DNA from 4 places in the Arthrobacter phoenicis genome. Region 1 is predicted to be linked to each of the others. Evidence: riboswitches for the same ligand, from Rfam matches in the RefSeq annotation. Region 1 holds a riboswitch; each other region holds the start of a gene.
What was found. Region 1 has a riboswitch for thiamine pyrophosphate ahead of ABC337_RS09095 (ECF transporter S component). Riboswitches for the same ligand answer to the same signal wherever they lie in the genome.
Positions count from the first base shown of each region.

Region 2: another riboswitch for thiamine pyrophosphate. It lies ahead of ABC337_RS15725 (bifunctional hydroxymethylpyrimidine kinase/phosphomethylpyrimidine kinase); the one in region 1 lies ahead of ABC337_RS09095 (ECF transporter S component).
Region 3: another riboswitch for thiamine pyrophosphate. It lies ahead of thiO (glycine oxidase ThiO); the one in region 1 lies ahead of ABC337_RS09095 (ECF transporter S component).
Region 4: another riboswitch for thiamine pyrophosphate. It lies ahead of thiC (phosphomethylpyrimidine synthase ThiC); the one in region 1 lies ahead of ABC337_RS09095 (ECF transporter S component).

Region 1 covers NZ_JBDFMK010000001.1:1,950,656-1,955,564, forward strand. Annotated here, with positions in the region: gene ABC337_RS09070 (Na+/H+ antiporter subunit D) at 1-650, shown strand, start outside; gene ABC337_RS09075 (Na+/H+ antiporter subunit E) at 647-1,192, shown strand; gene ABC337_RS09080 (MrpF/PhaF family protein) at 1,189-1,467, shown strand; gene mnhG (monovalent cation/H(+) antiporter subunit G) at 1,457-1,864, shown strand; gene ABC337_RS09090 (DUF4235 domain-containing protein) at 1,907-2,170, opposite strand; TPP riboswitch at 2,407-2,548, shown strand; gene ABC337_RS09095 (ECF transporter S component) at 2,616-3,248, shown strand; gene ABC337_RS09100 (ABC transporter ATP-binding protein) at 3,259-4,818, shown strand; gene ABC337_RS09105 (energy-coupling factor transporter transmembrane component T family protein) at 4,815-4,909, shown strand, end outside.
Region 2 covers NZ_JBDFMK010000001.1:3,320,510-3,325,418, forward strand. Annotated here, with positions in the region: gene ABC337_RS15720 (Rne/Rng family ribonuclease) at 1-2,543, shown strand, start outside; TPP riboswitch at 2,712-2,809, shown strand; gene ABC337_RS15725 (bifunctional hydroxymethylpyrimidine kinase/phosphomethylpyrimidine kinase) at 2,958-4,484, shown strand; gene rplU (50S ribosomal protein L21) at 4,850-4,909, shown strand, end outside.
Region 3 covers NZ_JBDFMK010000001.1:2,813,937-2,818,845, forward strand. Annotated here, with positions in the region: gene ABC337_RS13275 (RNB domain-containing ribonuclease) at 1-1,295, opposite strand, end outside; gene ABC337_RS13280 (ferritin-like fold-containing protein) at 1,337-2,050, shown strand; gene thiE (thiamine phosphate synthase) at 2,092-2,784, opposite strand; TPP riboswitch at 2,811-2,928, shown strand; gene thiO (glycine oxidase ThiO) at 2,919-4,211, shown strand; gene thiS (sulfur carrier protein ThiS) at 4,208-4,444, shown strand; gene ABC337_RS13300 (thiazole synthase) at 4,450-4,909, shown strand, end outside.
Region 4 covers NZ_JBDFMK010000001.1:3,191,014-3,195,922, reverse strand. Annotated here, with positions in the region: gene rpsP (30S ribosomal protein S16) at 1-321, opposite strand, end outside; gene ABC337_RS14970 (hypothetical protein) at 531-968, opposite strand; gene ABC337_RS14965 (VOC family protein) at 1,054-1,929, opposite strand; gene ABC337_RS14960 (amidohydrolase family protein) at 2,005-3,102, opposite strand; TPP riboswitch at 3,169-3,276, shown strand; gene thiC (phosphomethylpyrimidine synthase ThiC) at 3,271-4,909, shown strand, end outside.

The sequences.
Region 1 (4,909 bases):
GCGCCGCGGTGTTTTACGTGGCGCACCACATCACCATCCAGACCAGCCTCTTCCTGGTCACCGGGTTGATTGAACGCCGGGCCGGCAGCTCCTCCGTGGACCGGGTGGCCGGCCTGGCCAAGCTCTCGCCGCTGCTGGCCGTGCTGTTCTTCATCCCGGCCATGAACCTCGCCGGGATCCCGCCGCTCTCCGGTTTCCTGGGCAAGTTGGGCCTGCTGCAGGCCGGCGTCCTGCTCGGCACCCCGCTGGCGTACGCGCTGGTGGCCGGCGGCGTCCTGACCAGCCTCCTGACCCTGCTGGCCATCGCCCGCGTCTGGAACCGTGCTTTCTGGCGCAAGCCCGAGGACGCCGAGCATCCGGACCCGGTGCTGCTCGCCGCCCCGGGCGGGGATTCCCAGGGAACCGGTGGTGCCGGGGCGTCCTCCGCACGACACACGGTGAGCCTGCTGCCGCGCACCATGGTCGGTTCCACCCTGGCGCTGGTCATCCTCGGCGTGGCCCTGACCGTGTTCGCCGGGCCGCTGTTCCGCCTCTCCGGTCAGTCCGCGGCCGAGATGCTGGACCGGTCCTCCTACATCCACGCGGTCCTCGGTGACGAGGTCACGGTTCCGGCCCCGCCGCAGCCCGTGGCCCAGGGAGGCGGCAAATGACCCGCAAACGGATCTCGCTGCGCCAGGAACTGCCGCTGCTGGTCTGGCTGGTGATTGTCTGGGGCGCCCTCTGGCAGGACTTCAGCGCCGGCAACCTGCTCTTCGGGGCGCTGATCGCGGTGCTCGTGGCCAGGCTGTTCTACCTGCCGCCGGTGGAACTGGGCGGCCGGTTCAACGTGCTGCGCGCCATTCCCTTCGGCGTGGTGTTCCTGGCCAAGGTGGTCGCGGCGAGCTTCCAGGTCCTCTACCTCGCCGTGGTCCGCGGGCCCCGGGTGATCAGTGCCGTCGTCGCCGTCCCGCTCCGCAGCCATTCGGACCTCCTGGTCACCGCCACCGGGCACGTCATCTCGCTGATCCCGGGATCCCTGGTAGTGGAGGTGGACCGGACCACGTCCACGCTCTACATCCACGGCATCAACGTCCGCGACGCCGACGACGCCGCCAAGCTCCGCAAGGACGTTCGGGACACCGAGGCCGGCCTGATCCGGATCATGGGCACCCCGGAGGAAGTTTCCGCCCTCAAACAGGAGGCAGCCGCATGATGCCGATCGTCCTGGCCGTGACCGCCGTCATCCTGTCCCTCGCGGCAGGCGGCGCCATCATCCGGATCGCCCGCGGGCCGTCCCTGCTGGACCGGGTCCTCGCCGCCGACGTGCTGCTGGCCATCCTGGGCGCGGCGCTGTGCATCGACATGGCCGTCAACCGGCACCTGAACAACCTGATGCTGCTGGTGGCGATCTCGATCATCGGCTTCGTCGGCTCGGTGACCGTGGCCCGCTTCGTGGCCGACCGGAGGAGGCATCCCCATGAATCATGAGACCTTTTCCGCAGACCCGGTGATCGACGCCGTGTCCGGAGTGTTCATGGTGGTGGGCGCGCTGATGTCCCTCGGCGCGGCGATCGGCCTGCTCCGCTTCCCGGACCTGATGAGCCGGATGCACGCCGCCACCAAGCCGCAGGTCCTGGGCCTGTTCCTGTTGCTGTGCGCCGTGGGCCTGCAGATGCGCACCTGGTGGGTGTGGCCGGTGCTGGTGGTCGCGTGGATCTTCCAGCTGCTGACCGTTCCGGTCTCCGCGCACATGGTGGGCCGTGCCGGCTATCGCACCAAGCATCTCCACCCGGAGCTGCTGAGCGCGGACGAGCTGGAAGCGGTGGTGCAGCAGGCCGCCGGGGAACGCGGCTTCAACGACGACGGGGAGCCCCGCCGGGACTGATGCCCGGGGGACTCCCCGTCGGAGTCTGGTGGTGCGGTGCGCCTAGACGATGTCCTGGGTCTTGGCGAAGCGGGTGATGGCCCGCTGCGTGCCGCGGTTGGCGAGGACCTGGATGACGGCGCTCACCGAGGCCGAGATCAGCGCGAAGGTCAGGGCCTGGCGCAGCGTGGTGGGGACGTCGTCGTCGTGGCCCTTCGGCGGCTTGTTGCCGGTGGTCTTCTCCCAGACGGTGTCCACGAGCTTGGTGCCGACGAGACCGGCGACCAGGCTGATGCCGGTGCCGAGCAGTTTGATGACAATGTTCATTTCGTGCTCCTTGCGGGTGGAAACAGGACTGCCCCTAGCCTACTGGCACACCGGTCCGGGGCGGACGCCCCTGTCCGCCGCGCGCCGCCCGGCCTACCGTCGGGCATGGACAGAGACCGGAGCGCACCCTGGGCGCCGTTCGTGGCGGTCGGCATCGTGCTGATCGGGCTCGGCCGGAAGGGGAGGCGGGCCCCGGCGGCGCGGGTGTAAACTGGCCCAGCCCACACGGGCGACATTCACAACGACAGGGGAGCGCCGCCGTCGGACCCTTCCGGAGGAATCCGGGAACCGTAGGTGGGCGCTGAGAGTGCGGACAGCCGCAGACCCTCGAACCTGATCCGGTTAGTACCGGCGCAAGGGAGTCGAGTTCTCAGGGTGTCCGGAACACGCGGCAGCGGCCGCCGTGGCCGGAACACCCTCCCCTCCTGTACCTCAGGAGGACGACATGACCGATATTTCCACCCCCCGCGCCACAGCAGCCGGCAAGAAGAGCTGGCGCGTGGTCGACATTGTCCTGGCGGCGCTGATCGCGATCGCCGGCGGCGTCATCTTTTGGGCCTGGGACCAGGGCGCCAACGTGGTGTCCGTCCCGCTCACCGCCGTCTACCCGCCCCTGACCGGCCTCTACGCCGGCGGCTGGATGATCCCCGCGGTCCTCGGCATGCTGGTGGTCCGCAAGCCCGGCGCCGCGCTGTTCTGCGAAGCCGTTGCCGCCACTGGCGAGCTGATCATGGGCTCCCAGTACGGCACCACCGTGCTGATCTCCGGCATCCTGCAGGGCCTCGGCGCGGAGCTGGTCTTCGCCGCGTTCCGCTACACCAAGTTCAACCTCCCGGTCTCCCTGCTCGCCGGCGCCGGCGCGGGCCTCTTCTGCGGCCTGAACGACTGCTTCCTGCCCTGGGGCTGGAACATCGCCTTCGAGGCCGGGGACAAGGCCGCCTACATCGTCTTCTGCGCCATCTCCGGTGCCGTGATCGCCGGCGGCCTGGCCTGGATCGCCACCCGCGGCCTGGCCCGGACCGGGGTGCTGGCCTCCTTCGCCTCCCGCAAGGCGGCCACCGAACCCGTCTTCTCCTGACACCCCGCGCATGAACGCCGACGACGTCCGCCCCGCCGCGGTCACCGCCCGCGGCTGGGGCTGGCGGCACGCCGGACGGTCCCGCCCCGCCATCAGCGGACTGGACCTGGACATCAGCCCGGGCGAACGCGTCCTGCTGCTGGGTCCCTCCGGCGCCGGTAAGTCGACCCTTCTGCACGCCCTCGCCGGGGTCCTCGGCGAGGGCGGCGGCGCGGACGCGGATGCCGACGACGCCGACGAGGCCGGCAGCCTGCTGATCGACGGTGCCCCGCCCCGGGACCGGCGCGGACGCGCCGGGCTGGTGCAGCAGGACCCGGAGACCCAGGTGGTGCTCTCCCGCGTGGGCGACGACGTCGCGTTCGGGGCGGAGAACCTCGCCGTCCCGCCCGCGGAGATCTGGGCGAGGGTGGGGGAGGCGCTCGACGACGTCGGGCTCGGGTCCCTGCCCCTGGGGCACCCGACCTCGGCCCTCTCCGGCGGGCAGAAGCAGCGGCTGGCCCTGGCCGGCATCCTCGCCATGCGGCCCGGGCTGCTGCTGCTGGACGAACCCACCGCCAACCTTGACCCCGCCGGCGTGCTGGAGGTCCGCGACGCTGTGGGCCGCTGCCTGGACCGGACCGGCGCCACCCTGGTGGTGGTCGAACACCGGGTTTCCGTGTGGAAGGACCTGGTGGACCGGATCGTGGTGCTCCAGCCCGGCACCGCGGGCGAATCCGCGGTGCTGCTGGACGGGCCGCCGGACCGGGTCCTGGCCGAGGCGCGGGAGATGCTGATCGCCGCCGGAGTCTGGGTCCCGGGCCACGTGCCCGCCACCCGTGCCCGGAGCGCCGGCGTAACCGGGCAGGGTCCGGAGCCTGGCCTCCAGGCCGGCCGCCTGCTGCTGGCCGCAGAGTCCCTGGCCGTGTCCCGCGACCGTCCCCGCCGCGGCGGCCTCCGGACCCGTTTCCGGCCGGTGCCGCCCGTGCCGGTGCAGGAGGGCATCGCCGCGCAGGTCCGCGCCGGACGCGCGCTCACCATCACCGGGCCCAACGGCGCCGGGAAATCGACCTTCGCCCTGACCCTCGCCGGGCTGCTGGCCCCGGTGGCCGGGACCGTGTCCGCCACCACCGACCTCAGCGCCGGCGCGGGCATCGACCCCTACGTCTGGAAGGCACAGCAGCTGATCCCGCGGATCGGCACGGTCTTCCAGGAACCCGAACACCAGTTCGTGACCGGCCGGGTGCTGGACGAACTGACCTTCGGGCCGCGGCAGCTCGGCCGCGGCGCGGACCGGGTGGACGAACTGCTGGAGCGGCTGCGGCTGCGGCACCTGGTGGACGCCAACCCGTACACCCTCTCCGGCGGCGAGAAACGGCGCCTGTCCGTGGCCACCGTGCTGGCCGCCCACCCGCAAGTCCTGGTCCTGGACGAACCCACGTTCGGCCAGGATGCCAACACCTGGGCCGAGCTGGCCTCCTTCCTCTCCGAACTCCTGGACGCTGGCACCGCCGTCGTCTCCGTCACTCACGACGCCGAATTCAGTGACGTCCTCGGCGGCGACGAACTCAAGCTCCAGGGGGCGGCGGCATGAGGGAAGCCCTGACCCTGGAGGGAAACCGCGCCCTGCTGGCCCGCGCCAACCCGCTGGCCAAGTTCTCCGGCGTCGTCCTGATCACCGTGGC
Region 2 (4,909 bases), 1.4 Mb from region 1:
GTCGGCGCCGTCGCGGTGACCAGGACCTCGAACTGACCGGCGGCAGCGACGACGACCCGCCCAACACCGTCACCCGGGTCCGTGCCCCGCGCACCGTCAGCGACGCGCCCGTCAGCAACCGCGTCACCTCGGTTAAGGGCTCCACCCGGCTGGAGGCGAAGAAGCAGCGCCGCCGCGAGTCCCGCGACACCGGCCGCCGCCGCACCGTCATCACCGAGGCGGAGTTCCTGGCCCGCCGCGAATCCGTTGACCGGCAGATGATCGTGCGCCAGCGCGATGACAGAATCCAGATCGGCGTCCTCGAAGACGGCGTCCTGGCCGAGCACTTCGTGTCCAAGACCCAGCAGGACTCCCTGATTGGCAACGTCTATCTGGGCCGTGTCCAGAACGTGCTGCCCTCCATGGAGGCGGCCTTCGTCGACATCGGACGCGGCCGCAACGCCGTGCTGTACGCCGGCGAGGTCAACTGGGACGCCGTCAACCTCGAGGGCAAGCAGCGCCGGATCGAGAACGCGCTCAAGTCCGGCGACTCCGTTTTGGTCCAGGTCACCAAGGACCCCGTGGGCCACAAGGGCGCCCGGCTGACCAGCCAGATCTCCCTGCCCGGCCGCTACCTCGTGTACGTGCCCGGCGGCTCCATGACCGGCATCTCCCGCAAGCTGCCCGACGTCGAACGCAACCGCCTCAAGCGCATCCTCAAGGACCGCTTGCCGGAAGACGCCGGCGTGATCGTCCGCACCGCGGCCGAGGGAGCCTCGGAAGAGGAACTGACGCATGACATCAACCGTCTGCGCGCCCAGTGGGAAGGCATCGAAAGCCAGGCCACGTCCACCAAGATCCTCGCCCCGGAGCTCCTCTATGGCGAACCTGACCTGACCATCAAGGTGGTCCGCGACGTGTTCAACGAGGACTTCTCCAAGCTGATCGTCTCCGGAGAGGAGGCCTGGGACACCATCGAGGCCTACGTCACTTACGTGGCGCCGGACCTGGTGGGCAGGCTCGAGAAGTGGACCAAGGACACGGACATCTTCTCCGCCTGGCGCATCGATGAGCAGATCCACAAGGCTCTGGAGCGCAAGGTCTTCCTGCCTTCCGGCGGCTCCCTCGTGATCGACCGCACCGAGGCCATGACCGTGGTGGACGTCAACACCGGCAAGTTCACCGGCAGCGGCGGCAACCTCGAGGAAACCGTCACCAAGAACAACCTGGAAGCGGCCGAGGAAGTCGTCCGCCAGCTGCGCCTCCGCGACATCGGCGGCATCATCGTGATCGACTTCATCGACATGGTGCTGGAATCCAACCGCGACCTCGTGCTGCGCCGCATGGTGGAGTGCCTGGGCCGGGACCGGACCAAGCACCAGGTCGCCGAGGTTACCTCGCTGGGCCTGGTGCAGATGACCCGCAAGCGGATGGGCACCGGCCTGCTGGAAGTCTTCGGCGAGCAGTGCGAGGCCTGCGCCGGCCGAGGCGTCGTCACGCACGACGAGCCGGTCGAGCACCGCCGCGCCAACACCGTCGCCGCGGAACACCACGTTCCGCGCACCGAGCAGCAGCCCGCCGCCCGCAACGAGCGCAAGCGCCGCCGCGGCAAGGGCGGCCAGGGCACCGAGGTCCAGCAGCAGGCACCGGCTGCCGGACACCACGAGCCCACCGAGGCCGAGCGGCACGCCAAGGCAGAAGCTACCCGGGCCGCGCTGGCAAACATCGCGGCGGCGGCCCACGCGGCCCACCTGCACGACGGCGACGCCACCTCAGCGCCCGACGCCGAGACCCGGCAGGCGGCCCTTGACGCCGCCGTCGAGCTGGCCTCCACCGAGGAAGCAGCCGGCCGTCCCGCCGCCGTGCTGACCTTCGGCGGCGAGCAGGTGGCCCTGCCCTTCGTCGAGCACGCCGAGCAGGCGCCGCAGCCGGCCCTGACCCTGGACCTGCTGACCGAGGCGTTCGCCAACCTGGGCGACTCGGACTCGCGGAACCGCCAGTCCGGGACCACGGAGACCGCGGCCCGCGAGGCCGCCCCGTCCGTGGAAGCGCCGGCTGTGGAGGCACGGTCCGTGGAAGCCCCTGCCCCGGAGGCTGAGGTACCCGCCGAGGCTCCGGCCGCCGGTCGGTCTGCTGACCAGTCCCGGGCAACCCGGGGCCGGGGACGTGCCCGCACGGCCCGGATCCAGCCGCCGAACGCCCGCAACCGCGCGGCCGAGCCCGAAGCGCGCCGGGAACCCGCCCCGCAGCAGGCTCCCAAGCAGGACACCCGGCAGCAGGAGGCTCCGAAGACGGCCGCACCGGTGGCGGCCCCCGTCGCCGCCCGCACCCCCGCGGCTGCGGAACCGGTCACCGGTCAGCGCCGTCCGCGGCGGCACCGCAGCGCCAGCCGTGCCCAGGGGGCGGCCAACGAGACCGCCGTCGAGCAGCACCGGCAGGCCTCGAGCGCGTCCGGCCAGGGCTCGGTCCACGAGGCCAAGGCACCGGAAACGGTCAAGCCCGTGGTCAAGGACAACGGCGGCCCGATCATCCTCGGCGTCGGCGTACCGGCCTCGGAGCTGTAACCGCTCCGCCGCCGCACCACTCGGTACCGCTCCGTACCACTCGCGGGTATCTCCCGGACTCGACGTTTCGAAGCGTCGACTCCGGGCGGTACCCGAGAGCCGGTTAAGGGGGAGACCGGCCGGAGGGGCGGACAGGAACGGGAGAACCCGGGGAGGGGCGCTACGCTGGAACGCGACACGGGGTGCCGCGCATCGGGCCGGCTGAGATCCACACCCGTTGAACCTGTCCGGTTAGCACCGGCGAAGGGATGTCTCTTGTCTTCGACCCAACCCGCGGCAGCACCCGCGGCACTGTCAACCGTCCCCGGCGCCACCTTCCTGCAGACGGTGTTCCCGGCAGAGCAGGCTGCCGACGACGCCGCCGGACCCGATGCGTCGGCCGGCACGGCCGACGACGCCACCGGGCAGGCCCCGGTGGCGAGGGTCCTCGCCATCGCGGGGTCCGACCCTACCGGCGGTGCCGGAATCCAGGCGGACCTGAAGAGCATCGCGGCCATGGGTGGCTACGGCATGGCCGCCATCACGGCCCTGACCGCCCAGAACACCCGCGGCGTCCGGTCCGTGCACGTGCCGCCCGCCGCCTTCCTGACCGAGCAGCTGGACGCCATCGCCGAGGACATCACCATCGATGCCGTGAAGATCGGCATGCTCGGCGACGCCGGCGTCATCGACGCGGTACGGGCGTGGCTGGAACGCACCCGGCCCGCCGTCGTCGTCCTGGACCCCGTCATGGTCGCCACCAGCGGTGACCGGCTGCTGCAGGAATCGGCGGTGGCGGCGCTGCACACCCTGCTGCCGCTCGCCGACCTGGTCACCCCCAACCTGGCCGAACTCGCCCTCCTGCTGGACGAACCGGTCGCCGCCGGCTGGGCGGAGGCGCTGGAGCAGGGCAAACGCCTCTCCGCGCTGGCCGGAACCACGGTCCTGGTCAAGGGCGGCCACCTCGAGGAGGACGCCGACGGCGGATGCCCGGACGCGCTGGTCAACAGCGCCGGACTGCTCGGCAGCGAAACCGTGGTGGTGCCGGGGGAGCGGGTCGACACCCGCAACAGCCACGGCACCGGGTGCTCGCTGTCCTCGGCCCTTGCCACGGCCTACGCCGCCGGCGGGGACTGGGAAACCGCGCTGCGCCGCGTCAAGCCCTGGCTGCTGGGGGCGCTGCGCGAGGCCGGACGGCTCGACGTCGGCTCCGGCAACGGACCCGTCCACCACTTCCACCACCTCGCCCAGCCCACGGAACCGGCGCCCGGGCCCGGCACGGAACAGTTCACGGAACACCTCAAGGAACCCGGCGACTTCGCCACCGGCCTCGAGCCCCTCGCCGCGGAGGGCCTGACGGAAATCTATGCCCTGGACTTCATCCGGGGTCTGGCGGACGGAACCTTGCCGGAGCATGAGTTCGCCTACTACCTCGGCCAGGACGCGCTCTACCTCAACGGCTACTCCCGGGTGCTGTCCCGCGCCGCAGCGCTTGCCCCGACGGAGGCAGAGCAGCTGTTCTGGTCACGCTCGGCCGCCCAGTGCCTGGAGGTTGAGTCGGAACTGCACCGGAGCTGGCTGGCCGGGCGTGCGGGCACCCCGCGGCGGCAGGGTCCGGTCACCAAGTCCTACGTGGACCACCTGCACGCTGCGTCCCTGGCCGGCAGCTACGGGGTCCTCGTGGCCGCGGCGCTACCCTGCTTTTGGCTCTATGCCGAGGTGGGCGCCGCGCTGCACGCGCAGTTCCTCGCCGCGGGCGCGGACGAAGGCCACCCCTACGCGGCCTGGCTGCGGACATACGCGGACGAGGCCTTCGCCGCGTCGACCCGGCAGGCGATCCGCTACACGGACGCCGCCGCCCGCCGCGGTTCCGCCGCCGAACGGGGCGCCATGACCGAGGCCTTCGTCCACTCCGTGCGCTTCGAGGTGGACTTCTTCGACGCGCCGAGGCTGCACGCCTGACCCGGAACGGGAGCCGCTGCCGGTAAGGTGGTGGGGCGCGGTTCCCGAAAGCGGCTGCGGCGCCCGGTCCGGTTCCTTGGAAAACGGCACTGTGGCACCGGTCACGCCCGACTCTCCGGGGCCTGCCTCGTTTGCGGCCGAAGGCGAAATTAGCGTAGTCTTGATCTTCGGTGCTTACGCCAACACTTGGGTTATGACCTTGAGGAGCTGTCCACCCCACGCGGGACGGATGATCCACGGGATAGCTCATGGGTTCCCCCGGGGAACCTGCCGGCGTTGAGGCACAGCGTGAGCCGCTCCGGTAGTTCGGGGCCAGGTTCCGCACGCAAATCTAGTAATAAACGTCGAGAGAAGTGAGTTCCCCAGTGGTGTACGCGATTGTCCGCGCAGGCGGCCGCCAAGAGAAGGTTTCTGTTGGAGACTTC
Region 3 (4,909 bases), 860 kb from region 1:
TTGGCGGGCTTCGACCCGGAGATGACGACGGCGTCGAACTCCTGGCCGACGTGGTTGACCAGCAGCGCCGCCTCGACCGTGTCCAGCGACATCCGCTCCAGCTTTCCGGCGAGCTGGTCCGAGGCGGCCATGATCGCGGGCAGGGACGGCAGCGCCTCCCGGGCCCAGGCCGGAACCTCGCCGTCATTCGAGAGCGCCTCGCAGATGACCAGGACGAACCGGTCGATCAGGCGCCGCAGCGGGGCGGTGGAGTGCGCGTAGGACGCGCCGATGGCGGATTGGATGGCGTCGTCCGGGACGCTGCCATCGAAGGGGGTGTACCCGGCGCCGCGGAACAACATCCCGGCCGAGTGCAGGATCGCCAGCTGCTTGGGATCCGTGGGGTCCAGGGTGCGCAGGTATTCCCCGTAGCTGGTCTCCCCGTCCCACGGCTTGCCCAGCGCTCCGGTCTGCCGGCGGAAGTGGCGCAGGGAGCGTTCGTCCGGCGCGGGCATGGTCCGCAGGATGCCCACCTTGCCCTCGAGCATCAGGCCCGCGGCGGCCATTCCGGTCATCAGCGAGATCTGCGCGTTCCAGTCCTCCACCGGCAGCGGGGGAGCCGCGACGATCCGGTAGCCGCCGTCGGGGAGCTGTTCGATTTCCTGGTCCGGCATGTTCAGGCTCGCTCCGCCGCGCTGCCGTTCGAGCTCCACCCGCTTGCCGCCGACCTCTTTCAGCAGTTCCAGGACGGGGGCCGCCGTGCCGGCGTCGAGGTCCGCCTGCACCCCGGCGTAACTGAGCTTGGCGCGGCTGATGACCCGGGCGCGGCGCATCAGGACCGAGGACACCTCGGCGGCGGCGTCGAGTTCGAACTCCCAGACGAAGGCCGCGCAGAGCTGGCCGGCGAGGAGGCTGCCGGCGGCCTCGCTGATGACCTCGGGGTGGAGCGGAATGCGGCCCTCGGGCGTGTAGAACGTCTGCCCGCGGCGGCGCGTCTCGGCGTCGAGCGGGCCGCCGGGGGCCACGAAGGAGGGGACATCGGCGATCGCGTAGAAGACCTTGTATCCGTCCCCGGAGCGATCAATGAACAGTGCCTGGTCCAGATCCGTGGACGACGCCGGGTCGATCGTCACGAACTCCACGTGCGTCAGGTCCAGGCCGGGGAGTTCGTGCCCGGCCACCGCCGCCTCGGCGTCGCGCAGCGCCTCTTCGGGGAACGGCCCGGGCAGTTCCAGGAGGGTGCGCAGGGCCTTCAGCGCCTTGGCTAGCTGGTTTTGCTGCTGGCGGACGCTCGGCGTCAGGCGATGGTGAGACACGAAAGTCAGGGTAGCCCGAAATCCGCCGCTAGTCTTGAACGATGAGCACTCCGACGCCGGATTCCGCCCGCGATCACCGCTTTCTCACGGACCTGCTCGGCGTGATGGCCTACAGCGAACTCTCCGCCTTTGAACGGCTTTCCTCCGACGCCCGCTATGCGCCCACCCTCCGGGACCGGGCCGTGCTGGGCCGGCTGGCGGTGCGGGAGTTCGAGCACTACGAGTTGGTGTGCGCCCGGCTGCAGGACATGGGCGAGGACGTGGAGGGCGCCATGGTGCCGTTCCAGCGCTCGGTTGACCACTTCCATGAGCGGACGCGGCCGGCCGACTGGTTCGAGTCGCTAATGAAGGCGTACGTCATCGACACCGTCTCCGCCGACTTCTACCGCTCCCTGATTCCGCGGCTGGATCCCGCCACCGCGGCACTGGTGGAGCAGGTCCAGGCCTCCGAAGAGGCCACCGGGGTGCTGCGCGAACGGCTCAAGCAGGCCCTGGCCGACGATCCACGGCTGGCCTCCCGGCTGGCGCTGTGGGCACGGCGGCTCCTCGGCGAGGCGCTGACCCAGGCGCAGCGGGTCGCGGCCGACCATGCCTTCCTTGGCGTCCAGGGTTCGGAAGCAGCGGGCAACGGGGCAACGGGCAACGGCGCTGCAGGCAACGGCGTCGCGGCGGGCACGGATCCGGTCCGGGCGTTGCTGACCTCGCTGGCCACGGCGCACTCACGCCGGATGACCCTCTTGGGCCTCGCCGGGTAGAGAGCCTGCACCCGCCCGGCGCCCGAAGTACCCGGCCGCGTTTACGCCCGGGCGTCGAGGGCGGCGAGCAGGGCCTGTGCCGCAGCAGCGGGGTCGTCGGCCTCGGTGATCGCCCGGACCACCACGATCCGCCGGGCCCCGGCGTCGAGGACCTGCTCCACGTTGGTCAGGTCGATGCCGCCGATTGCGAACCACGGCACGACGCCGGCCACCTTGCCGCCGTCGCCCGCGGCCTCGGCGCGCTCGATCGCGTCGGCGGCGTAGCGGACCAGGTCCAGGCCGACGGCGGCACGGCCGGGCTTGGTGGGGGTGGCCCAGACGGGGCCCACGCAGAAGTAGTCCAGCCCGCTCCGGCCCGGCGCGGCGGCGATGGCGGCGTCGACCTGCTCCGGGGTGTGGGTGGACAGGCCGATCACGGTGTCCTTGCCGAGGAAGTCACGGGCCGCACCGAACGGAATGTCCTTCTGCCCGATGTGGAACACCGGGGCGCCGGCCAGCGAGGCCAGGTCCGCCCGGTCGTTGACCGCCCACAGCCGGCCGTGGCGCGCTGCGACCGTGTGCAGGACCTCCAGGAGTTCGAGTTCCTCCGCGGCTTCGATGGTCTTGTCCCGGAGCTGGATGATGTCCACGCCCCCGGTAAACGCGGCATCGACAAAGGTTTCAAAGTCTCCACGGTCCTTGCGGGCATCGGTGCAGAGGTACAAACGGGCGGTGCTGTGGACGTCCTGGCTCATGCCCCAAGCGTAGTTCCTCTAAACTGGGCGCATACCGCGGGAGCCCCGCACGCCGTCGACGGCGCAGGGCTGAGAGGGCGTCAGAGCCGACCGCTTGACCTGATCCGGCTAGTACCGGCGTAGGGAAGGAACCCATGAACACCACCCCCGGCCCTGGGACCGCCGTAGACGCGGTCGACGCCGTCGTGATTGGCGGGGGCGTGATCGGCCACGGCATCGCGTGGGAACTCCGACGCTCCGGGCGGACCGTGGCGCTGGTCGACGACGCCCCCGGGGACGGGGCCAGCTGGGCCGCCGCCGGCATGCTGGCCCCCGTCAGCGAACTCCACTACCAGGAGGAGGGGCTCCTGCCGCTGATGCTGGAGTCCTCCCGGCTCTGGCCCGCCTTCGCCGGCCGCCTCGCCGACGGCGGTGACGGGGGAGCCGGCACCGGCTACCTGACGACGCCGACCCTCGCCGTGGGGGCGGACGCCGCGGACCGGCAGGCGCTCGCGGACCTGCGCGCCCTCCAATTGGCCTCGGGACTGTCCGTCGAACCCCTCACCGTGCGGGAGGCCCGCCGCCGCGAACCGCTGCTCAGCCCGGCGATCTCCTGCGCCTTCGAGATCCCCGCCGACCACCAGGTGGACCCGCGCCGGCTGATCACCCGGATCAGAGCCCTGCTGGCCGCCGACACCGGATTCCGGGCCGTCCCGCACCGCGCCGAGGGCCTGATTCAGGCGGACGGCCGGGTTGCCGGCGTCCGGCTCAGCGGGGGAGGGGAGGTCCGGGCGGCCGAGACCATCGTGGCCAACGGCCTGGGCGCCGCCGCCCTGCAGGACCTCCCGGCCGGGCTCACCCTGCCGCTGCGTCCGGTCCATGGCGACATTCTCCGGCTCCGGGTGCCCGAGCGGCTGCGTCCCCTGCTGAGTTCCACCGTCCGCGGGCTGGTCCGGGGTATCCCGGTCTACATCGTTCCGCGCGGGGACGGCACCGTGGTGGTTGGCGCCACCCAGCGCGAGGACCAGGCTTATGACCGGGCGGTCTCCGCCGGCGGGGTCTACCAGCTGCTGCGCGACGCCCAGCAGCTGGTCCCGGCCGTCGCCGAGCTGGAACTCGTCGAGGCCACGGCCAGGGCCCGCCCCGGCACCCCGGACAACGCCCCGCTGCTGGGACGGGTCCGTGCCCCCGGCGGCGGCCACGTCCCGGGCCTGGTGATTGCCACCGGCTTCTTCCGGCACGGGGTGCTGCTGACCCCGGCCGCCGCCGCCATCTGCCGGGAGCTGCTGGACGGCACCCCGGACCCGCGCTGGGACGGGTTCCTCCCGGACCGCTTCGACCGCCCGCACGCCGACGCTGAGCGCAGCCAGTCGACCAGCCAGGCGACCACCCGGGCGCCCAGCCGTACCAATGCTCTCCACCCCGCGACCCACAGGACAACAGCATGAACATCACCCTCAACGGGAAGCCGCACGCGCTCCCGGACAACGCCACGGTCGGCGCCCTCGTCAGCGGCGTCACCGGACGGCCCCTGGCGGATAACGGCCAGGCCACGGACGGACGCAAACTCGGCGTCGCCGTCGCACGCAACGCCGAGGTCGTGCCCCGCAGCCGGTGGCACGCGACAGAACTCATCGAGGGCGACGACGTCGAACTCGTCACCGCGGTACAGGGAGGATGAACGGCATGAACGAAGCAGACAGCGCACAGGAGCCCGCCGTGAAGGCCGCGGCGCACCGCGACCCGGTGACCTTCGACGGCGTGGAGCTGGGCTCCCGGCTGATCATGGGCACCGGCGGCGCGCCCAGCCTCGATGGCCTGGGCGCGGCACTGGAAGCCTCCGGCACGGAGCTGACCACCGTGGCGATGCGCCGCTACTCCCCGGCGGAGAGCGGATCGCTGTTTCAGCTGCTGGCCGACCGCAACATCCGGGTGCTGCCCAACACCGCAGGGTGCTTCACCGCCCGCGACGCGGTGCTCACCGCCGAACTGGCCCGCGAGGCGCTGGAGACGGACTGGGTGAAACTCGAAGTGATCGCCGACGAGCAGACGCTGCTTCCGGACGCCCTGGAACTGGCCGACGCCACCGAGCAGCTGGTGGCGCGCGGGTTCAAGGTCTTCGCCTACACGAACGACGATCCGGTCC
Region 4 (4,909 bases), 1.2 Mb from region 1:
CTTCTCCGGGGCTACGAAGCCTTCCTTGGCAGCTTTGGTCTTCAAGGTGCCTTCCTGGCCGGGCAGACCCTTGAACTTCTGCCAGTCACCGGTGATCTTCAGGATCGCGGCAACCTGCTCGGACGGCTGAGCGCCGACGCCGAGCCAGTACTGGGCGCGGTCCGAGTCGACCTCCATGTACGAGGGCTCTTCGGTCGGGTGGTACTTGCCGATCTCCTCGATGGCACGGCCGTCACGCTTGGAGCGTGAGTCCATGACGACGATGCGGTAGTACGGGGCGCGCATCTTGCCGAAGCGCTTAAGGCGAATCTTAACGGCCACTTTTGTGGTCACTCCTGTTTCTGAAACGGGGTCGAACCCGGCGTTCTGCACCCGTGGGGCGGGCCATACTAGGGGGTTCTAAAAGGACAAGATCCAGACGCGGAGAGAGGGGCCACGCAGATCAAGTACCTGATCATTGTGCCAGATCACCGCGCCGATTTCGACTTGACACCCGCGGCGGGCCGCCGCGGGTGGCGCCGTCGTCGGGCTCAGGCTGTCCAAACGTACAGTTCGGTGCGGGCTGCGGGGTCGACGGCGGAGGCGAGCTCCGCGATCCGGCGGGTGTGGCCCAGGGCCTCGGCGGCACCGAAGGGCATGTCCTCCTCGGCCGCCCACTGCCCGGCGACATCGGCCAAGACGCTCTCGCCCTCGTCGGTCTCGTAGCTGAGCAGCTCGGCGAGGGTTCGGACCATGGCGGCGGGCACGCCGAGCAGTGCGTCGCTGGAGACGTCGACCATCGCGAGTTCATAGTCGGCGCCGGCGGCGTGGACGGCGGTGCCGGCGAGGTCGCCCAGCCGTTCGATCTCGTAGTCGCTGATGCCTTCGATCCGGACGGCGTCCGGACCGGCGGGGGCGCCCCCGGCGAGTGCGGCGGCCCGCTTGAGCGCGGCGTCATGGGTGGCGACGAAGACTTCGGTAAATCCCACGGGGCTCATCCTTGGATTTCGGGCGGCGCGGGGGCCGCGGCGTGTGGCGTGCTCCCAGCCTATCGGCTGGCGGCCCGGAGGCCGGTCAGCGGACGGCGACCCGGATCCGGTTGCGCCAGGGGTCATCGAACCGGAGCTCGGCGCCGGTGTGGTGGGACGCGACGCCGGCGACCTTCAACCGGTCTGCGAGGGCGCCGACGTCATCCCCGGAGGGCACCTCGATCAGCACCTCGCCCAGGCCCAGCGTGTCGCGCCGGGGGCCGGCGCCGCGGCTGTTCCAGACGTTCATGGCCATGTGGTGGTGGTACCCGCCCGCCGAGACGAAGAGGGCCTGGCCGTGCCAGCCTGCGGTCTTTTCGAAGCCCAGGGTCCCGACGTAGAAGTCGTGCGCCGACTGCACGTCGCCGACCTGGAGGTGCACGTGCCCGACGCCGGCGCCGGTTTCGCGCTGGCCGGCGAGCGACGCCTCGGTCAGGTGCTGCTCCAGGTAGCGCTGCGGCGGCAGGGCCAGGCTGTCCATGACAACATTCGCCCCGTCCCACGACCATTCGTCGCGCGGCCGGTCCCAGTACAGCTCGATCCCGTTACCCTCCGGGTCGCTGAAGTAGAAGGCCTCGCTGACCAGATGGTCCGCGCTGCCGGTGAAGAACCGGGGATCGTACTGGGCGGCGGTGGCGACGGTGGCGGCCAGCGCCGCCTGGTCCTCGAACAGGAGGGCGGTGTGGAAGAGCCCGGCCTCGCCCCGGGAGGGGAGGTTCAGTCCCGGGGCCGGGGCGATGTGCACCAGCGGCGTGCGGCCGCGTCCGAGGTAGAGGCCGCCGTCCTGCTCGGCCACCACCTCCAGGCCGAGGGCGCGCTGGTAGTAGTCGGTCATCATTGCCAGGTCGCCGACCTTGAGCATCACGGTGCCCATCGAGAGGTCGGCCGGCAAGAGATCCTGGGTGGCGGCGCTGGTGGTCATTGCATCACTCCGGTGTTGGGGGGGTTTGCCGTCATTCGGCGGCTCTCACCAGATAAAATTACTTGAAGCTTCAATTTATTCCGCGGATGCCGCGCCGATGACGTCCCCGCGGAGGATGACGGCGCGCAGGTTCCGCAACGCGGAGAGATCCCGCCGCGGGTCAGCGGCGCAGGCCAGGACGTCGGCGGGGGCACCCTCGGCGATTCCGGCGGCGCCCAGCCAGGCCCGGGAGGACCAGGCGCCGGCGTCAAGGGCAGCGGCCGGGCCCAGTCCGGCCGCCTGCAGCGCCTCCAGTTCGTCGACGATCCGCCCGTGGGCAATGACGCTCCCGGCGTCGGTGCCCGCGTAGATGGCCACCCCGGCCTCATAGGCCTCGAGGACCCGCTCGGCCCGGCGTTCCCAGAGCGCGCGCATGTGGGCGGCGTAGCGCGGGAACTTGGGCTCGGCCTGCGCGGCGATGTCCGGGAAGGTGGCGATGTTGATCAGGGTGGGGACAATCGGCACGCCCTGGTCGACGAAACGCGGAAGATGGCGGGGCAGCAGCCCGGTCGCGTGTTCAATGCAGTCAATGCCTGCGTCGAGCATGTCATCGAGGGTGTCCTCGGCGAAGCAGTGCGCGGTGACCCGGGCGCCCTCGTCGTGCGCGGCGCTGACGGCGTCCCTGACGGTGCGGGCGGGGAAGCTTGCGGCAAGGTCCCCGGCGTCGCGGTCGATCCAGTCCCCCACGAGCTTGACCCAGCCGTCCCCCGCCCGCGCCTGCTTCCGGACCTCCTCGACCAGGTCACCGGGTTCAACCTCGACGGCGAGGCCGCGCAGGTAGCGACGGCTCCGGGCGATGTGCCGGCCCGCACGGATGATCCGGGGCAGGTCCCGCCGCTGCTGGATCCAGCGCGTGTCATGCACCGCCCCGGCGTCGCGGACCAGCAGGGTCCCGGCGTCACGGTCCGTGCGCGCCTGCGCTTCGGCGACGCCGGCGTCGACGTCACCGCCGGGCCCGAGCCCGATGTGGCAGTGGGCGTCGACCAATCCCGGGATTACCCACCCGTCGATGACTTGGTCCGGGGCCGCCTCCGGACGGTCGAAGGTCAGCACCCCGTCCACAGACCACAGGCCGCGCCGCTCCCGGTTCACGGAGGTGAGGACGGGCCCGGTGAATTCGATGATGCCGCTCATGAGTCCCAGCCTAATCGCGGGAGACGGAACCTTGGAGCCGCGATCGGGGCCCTGTGATAGCTTCGTCTACGACCACACGGGAGCCCTTGCAGGGGCTGAGATCGGGCTGAGGCAGCCTGCGACCGTTGAACCTGTCCGGGTAATGCCGGCGAAGGAAGTGAGTAACCCTTGAGCACCACAAATTCCCAGCACAGCCCTGCCCTCGCGTCGCACACGCTGGCCTACATCGAAGGCGACGGCCTGCGGGTCCCGGTGACCGACATCGCCCTGGAACCCTCCCCCGGCGGCACCCCGAATCCCCCGTTCCGGGCCTACCGCACGGCGGGGCCGGGCAGCGACCCGGTGGCGGGCCTGCCGCCCCTTCGGGCCGACTGGATTGCCGGACGCGGGGACACCGAGCCCTACTCGGGACGGGAACGCAGCCTCCTCGACGACGGCAAGTCCGCGGTCCGCCGCGGGGCCGCCTCGGCGGAGTGGCGCAACGCTCCCCCGGCACCGCGCCGGGCCCTCCCCGGCCGGACCGTCACCCAGATGCATTACGCGCGGCAGGGCGTAGCGACCCCCGAGATGCGTTTCGTCGCCCTGCGCGAGAACTGCGACGTCGAACTGGTCCGCAGCGAACTCGCCGCCGGCCGGGCCATCATCCCGGCGAATATCAACCACCCCGAGTCCGAACCGATGATCATCGGAAAGGCCTTCCTGGTGAAGATCAACGCCAATATCGGTAACTCGGCGGTCACCAGCTCCATCGAGGAGGAGGTGGACAAGCTCCAGTGGGCCACCCAGTGGGGCGCCGACACCGTCATGGATCTCTCCACCGGCGACGACATCCACACCACCCGCGAGTGGATCATCCGCAACTCCCCGGTCCCGATCGGCACCGTCCCGATCTACCAGGCCCTGGAGAAGGTCAACGGCGAGGCGAACGCGCTAACCTGGGAAATCTTCCGGGACACCGTGATCGAGCAGTGCGAGCAGGGCGTGGACTACATGACCATCCACGCAGGGGTGCCGCTCCGGTATGTGCCGTTGACCGCCAACCGGGTCACCGGGATCGTGTCCCGCGGCGGCTCCATCATGGCCGGCTGGTGCCTGGCACACCACCGGGAGAACTTCCTGTACACCCACTTCGACGAGCTCCGCGACATCTTCGCCCGCTACGACGTCGCCTTTTCCCTCGGTGACGGGCTGCGGCCGGGATCGACGGCGGACGCCAACGACGCCGCTCAGTTCGCCGAACTGGACACCCTTGCCGAGCTCACGCAGCGGGCCTGGGAATTCGACGTCCAGGTGATGGTGGAGGGCCCTGGCCATGTCCCGTTCCATCTTGTCCGGGAAAACGTCGAACGCCAGCAGGAGCTGTGCAAGGGGGCGCCGTTCTACACCCTGGGACCGCTGGTGACCGACATCGCGCCCGGCTACGACCACATCACCTCCGCCATCGGCGCCACCGAGATCGCCCGGTACGGGACGGCCATGCTCTGCTACGTCACACCCAAGGAACACCTGGGCCTGCCGAACCGGGACGACGTGAAGACCGGCGTGATCACCTACAAGATCGCCGCCCACGCCGCTGACCTTGCGAAGGGCCACCCCGGCGCGCACGAGCGGGACGACGCCCTGTCCAAGGCCCGCTTCCAGTTCCGCTGGCGGGACCAGTTCGCCCTGTCCCTGGACCCGGTCACCGCCGAGGCCTTCCACGACGAGACGCTGCCCGCCGAGCCGGCCAAGACGGCGCACTTCTGTTCCATGTGCGGGCCGAAGTTCTGCTCGATGCGGATCAGCCAGGACATCCGGAATGAGTTTG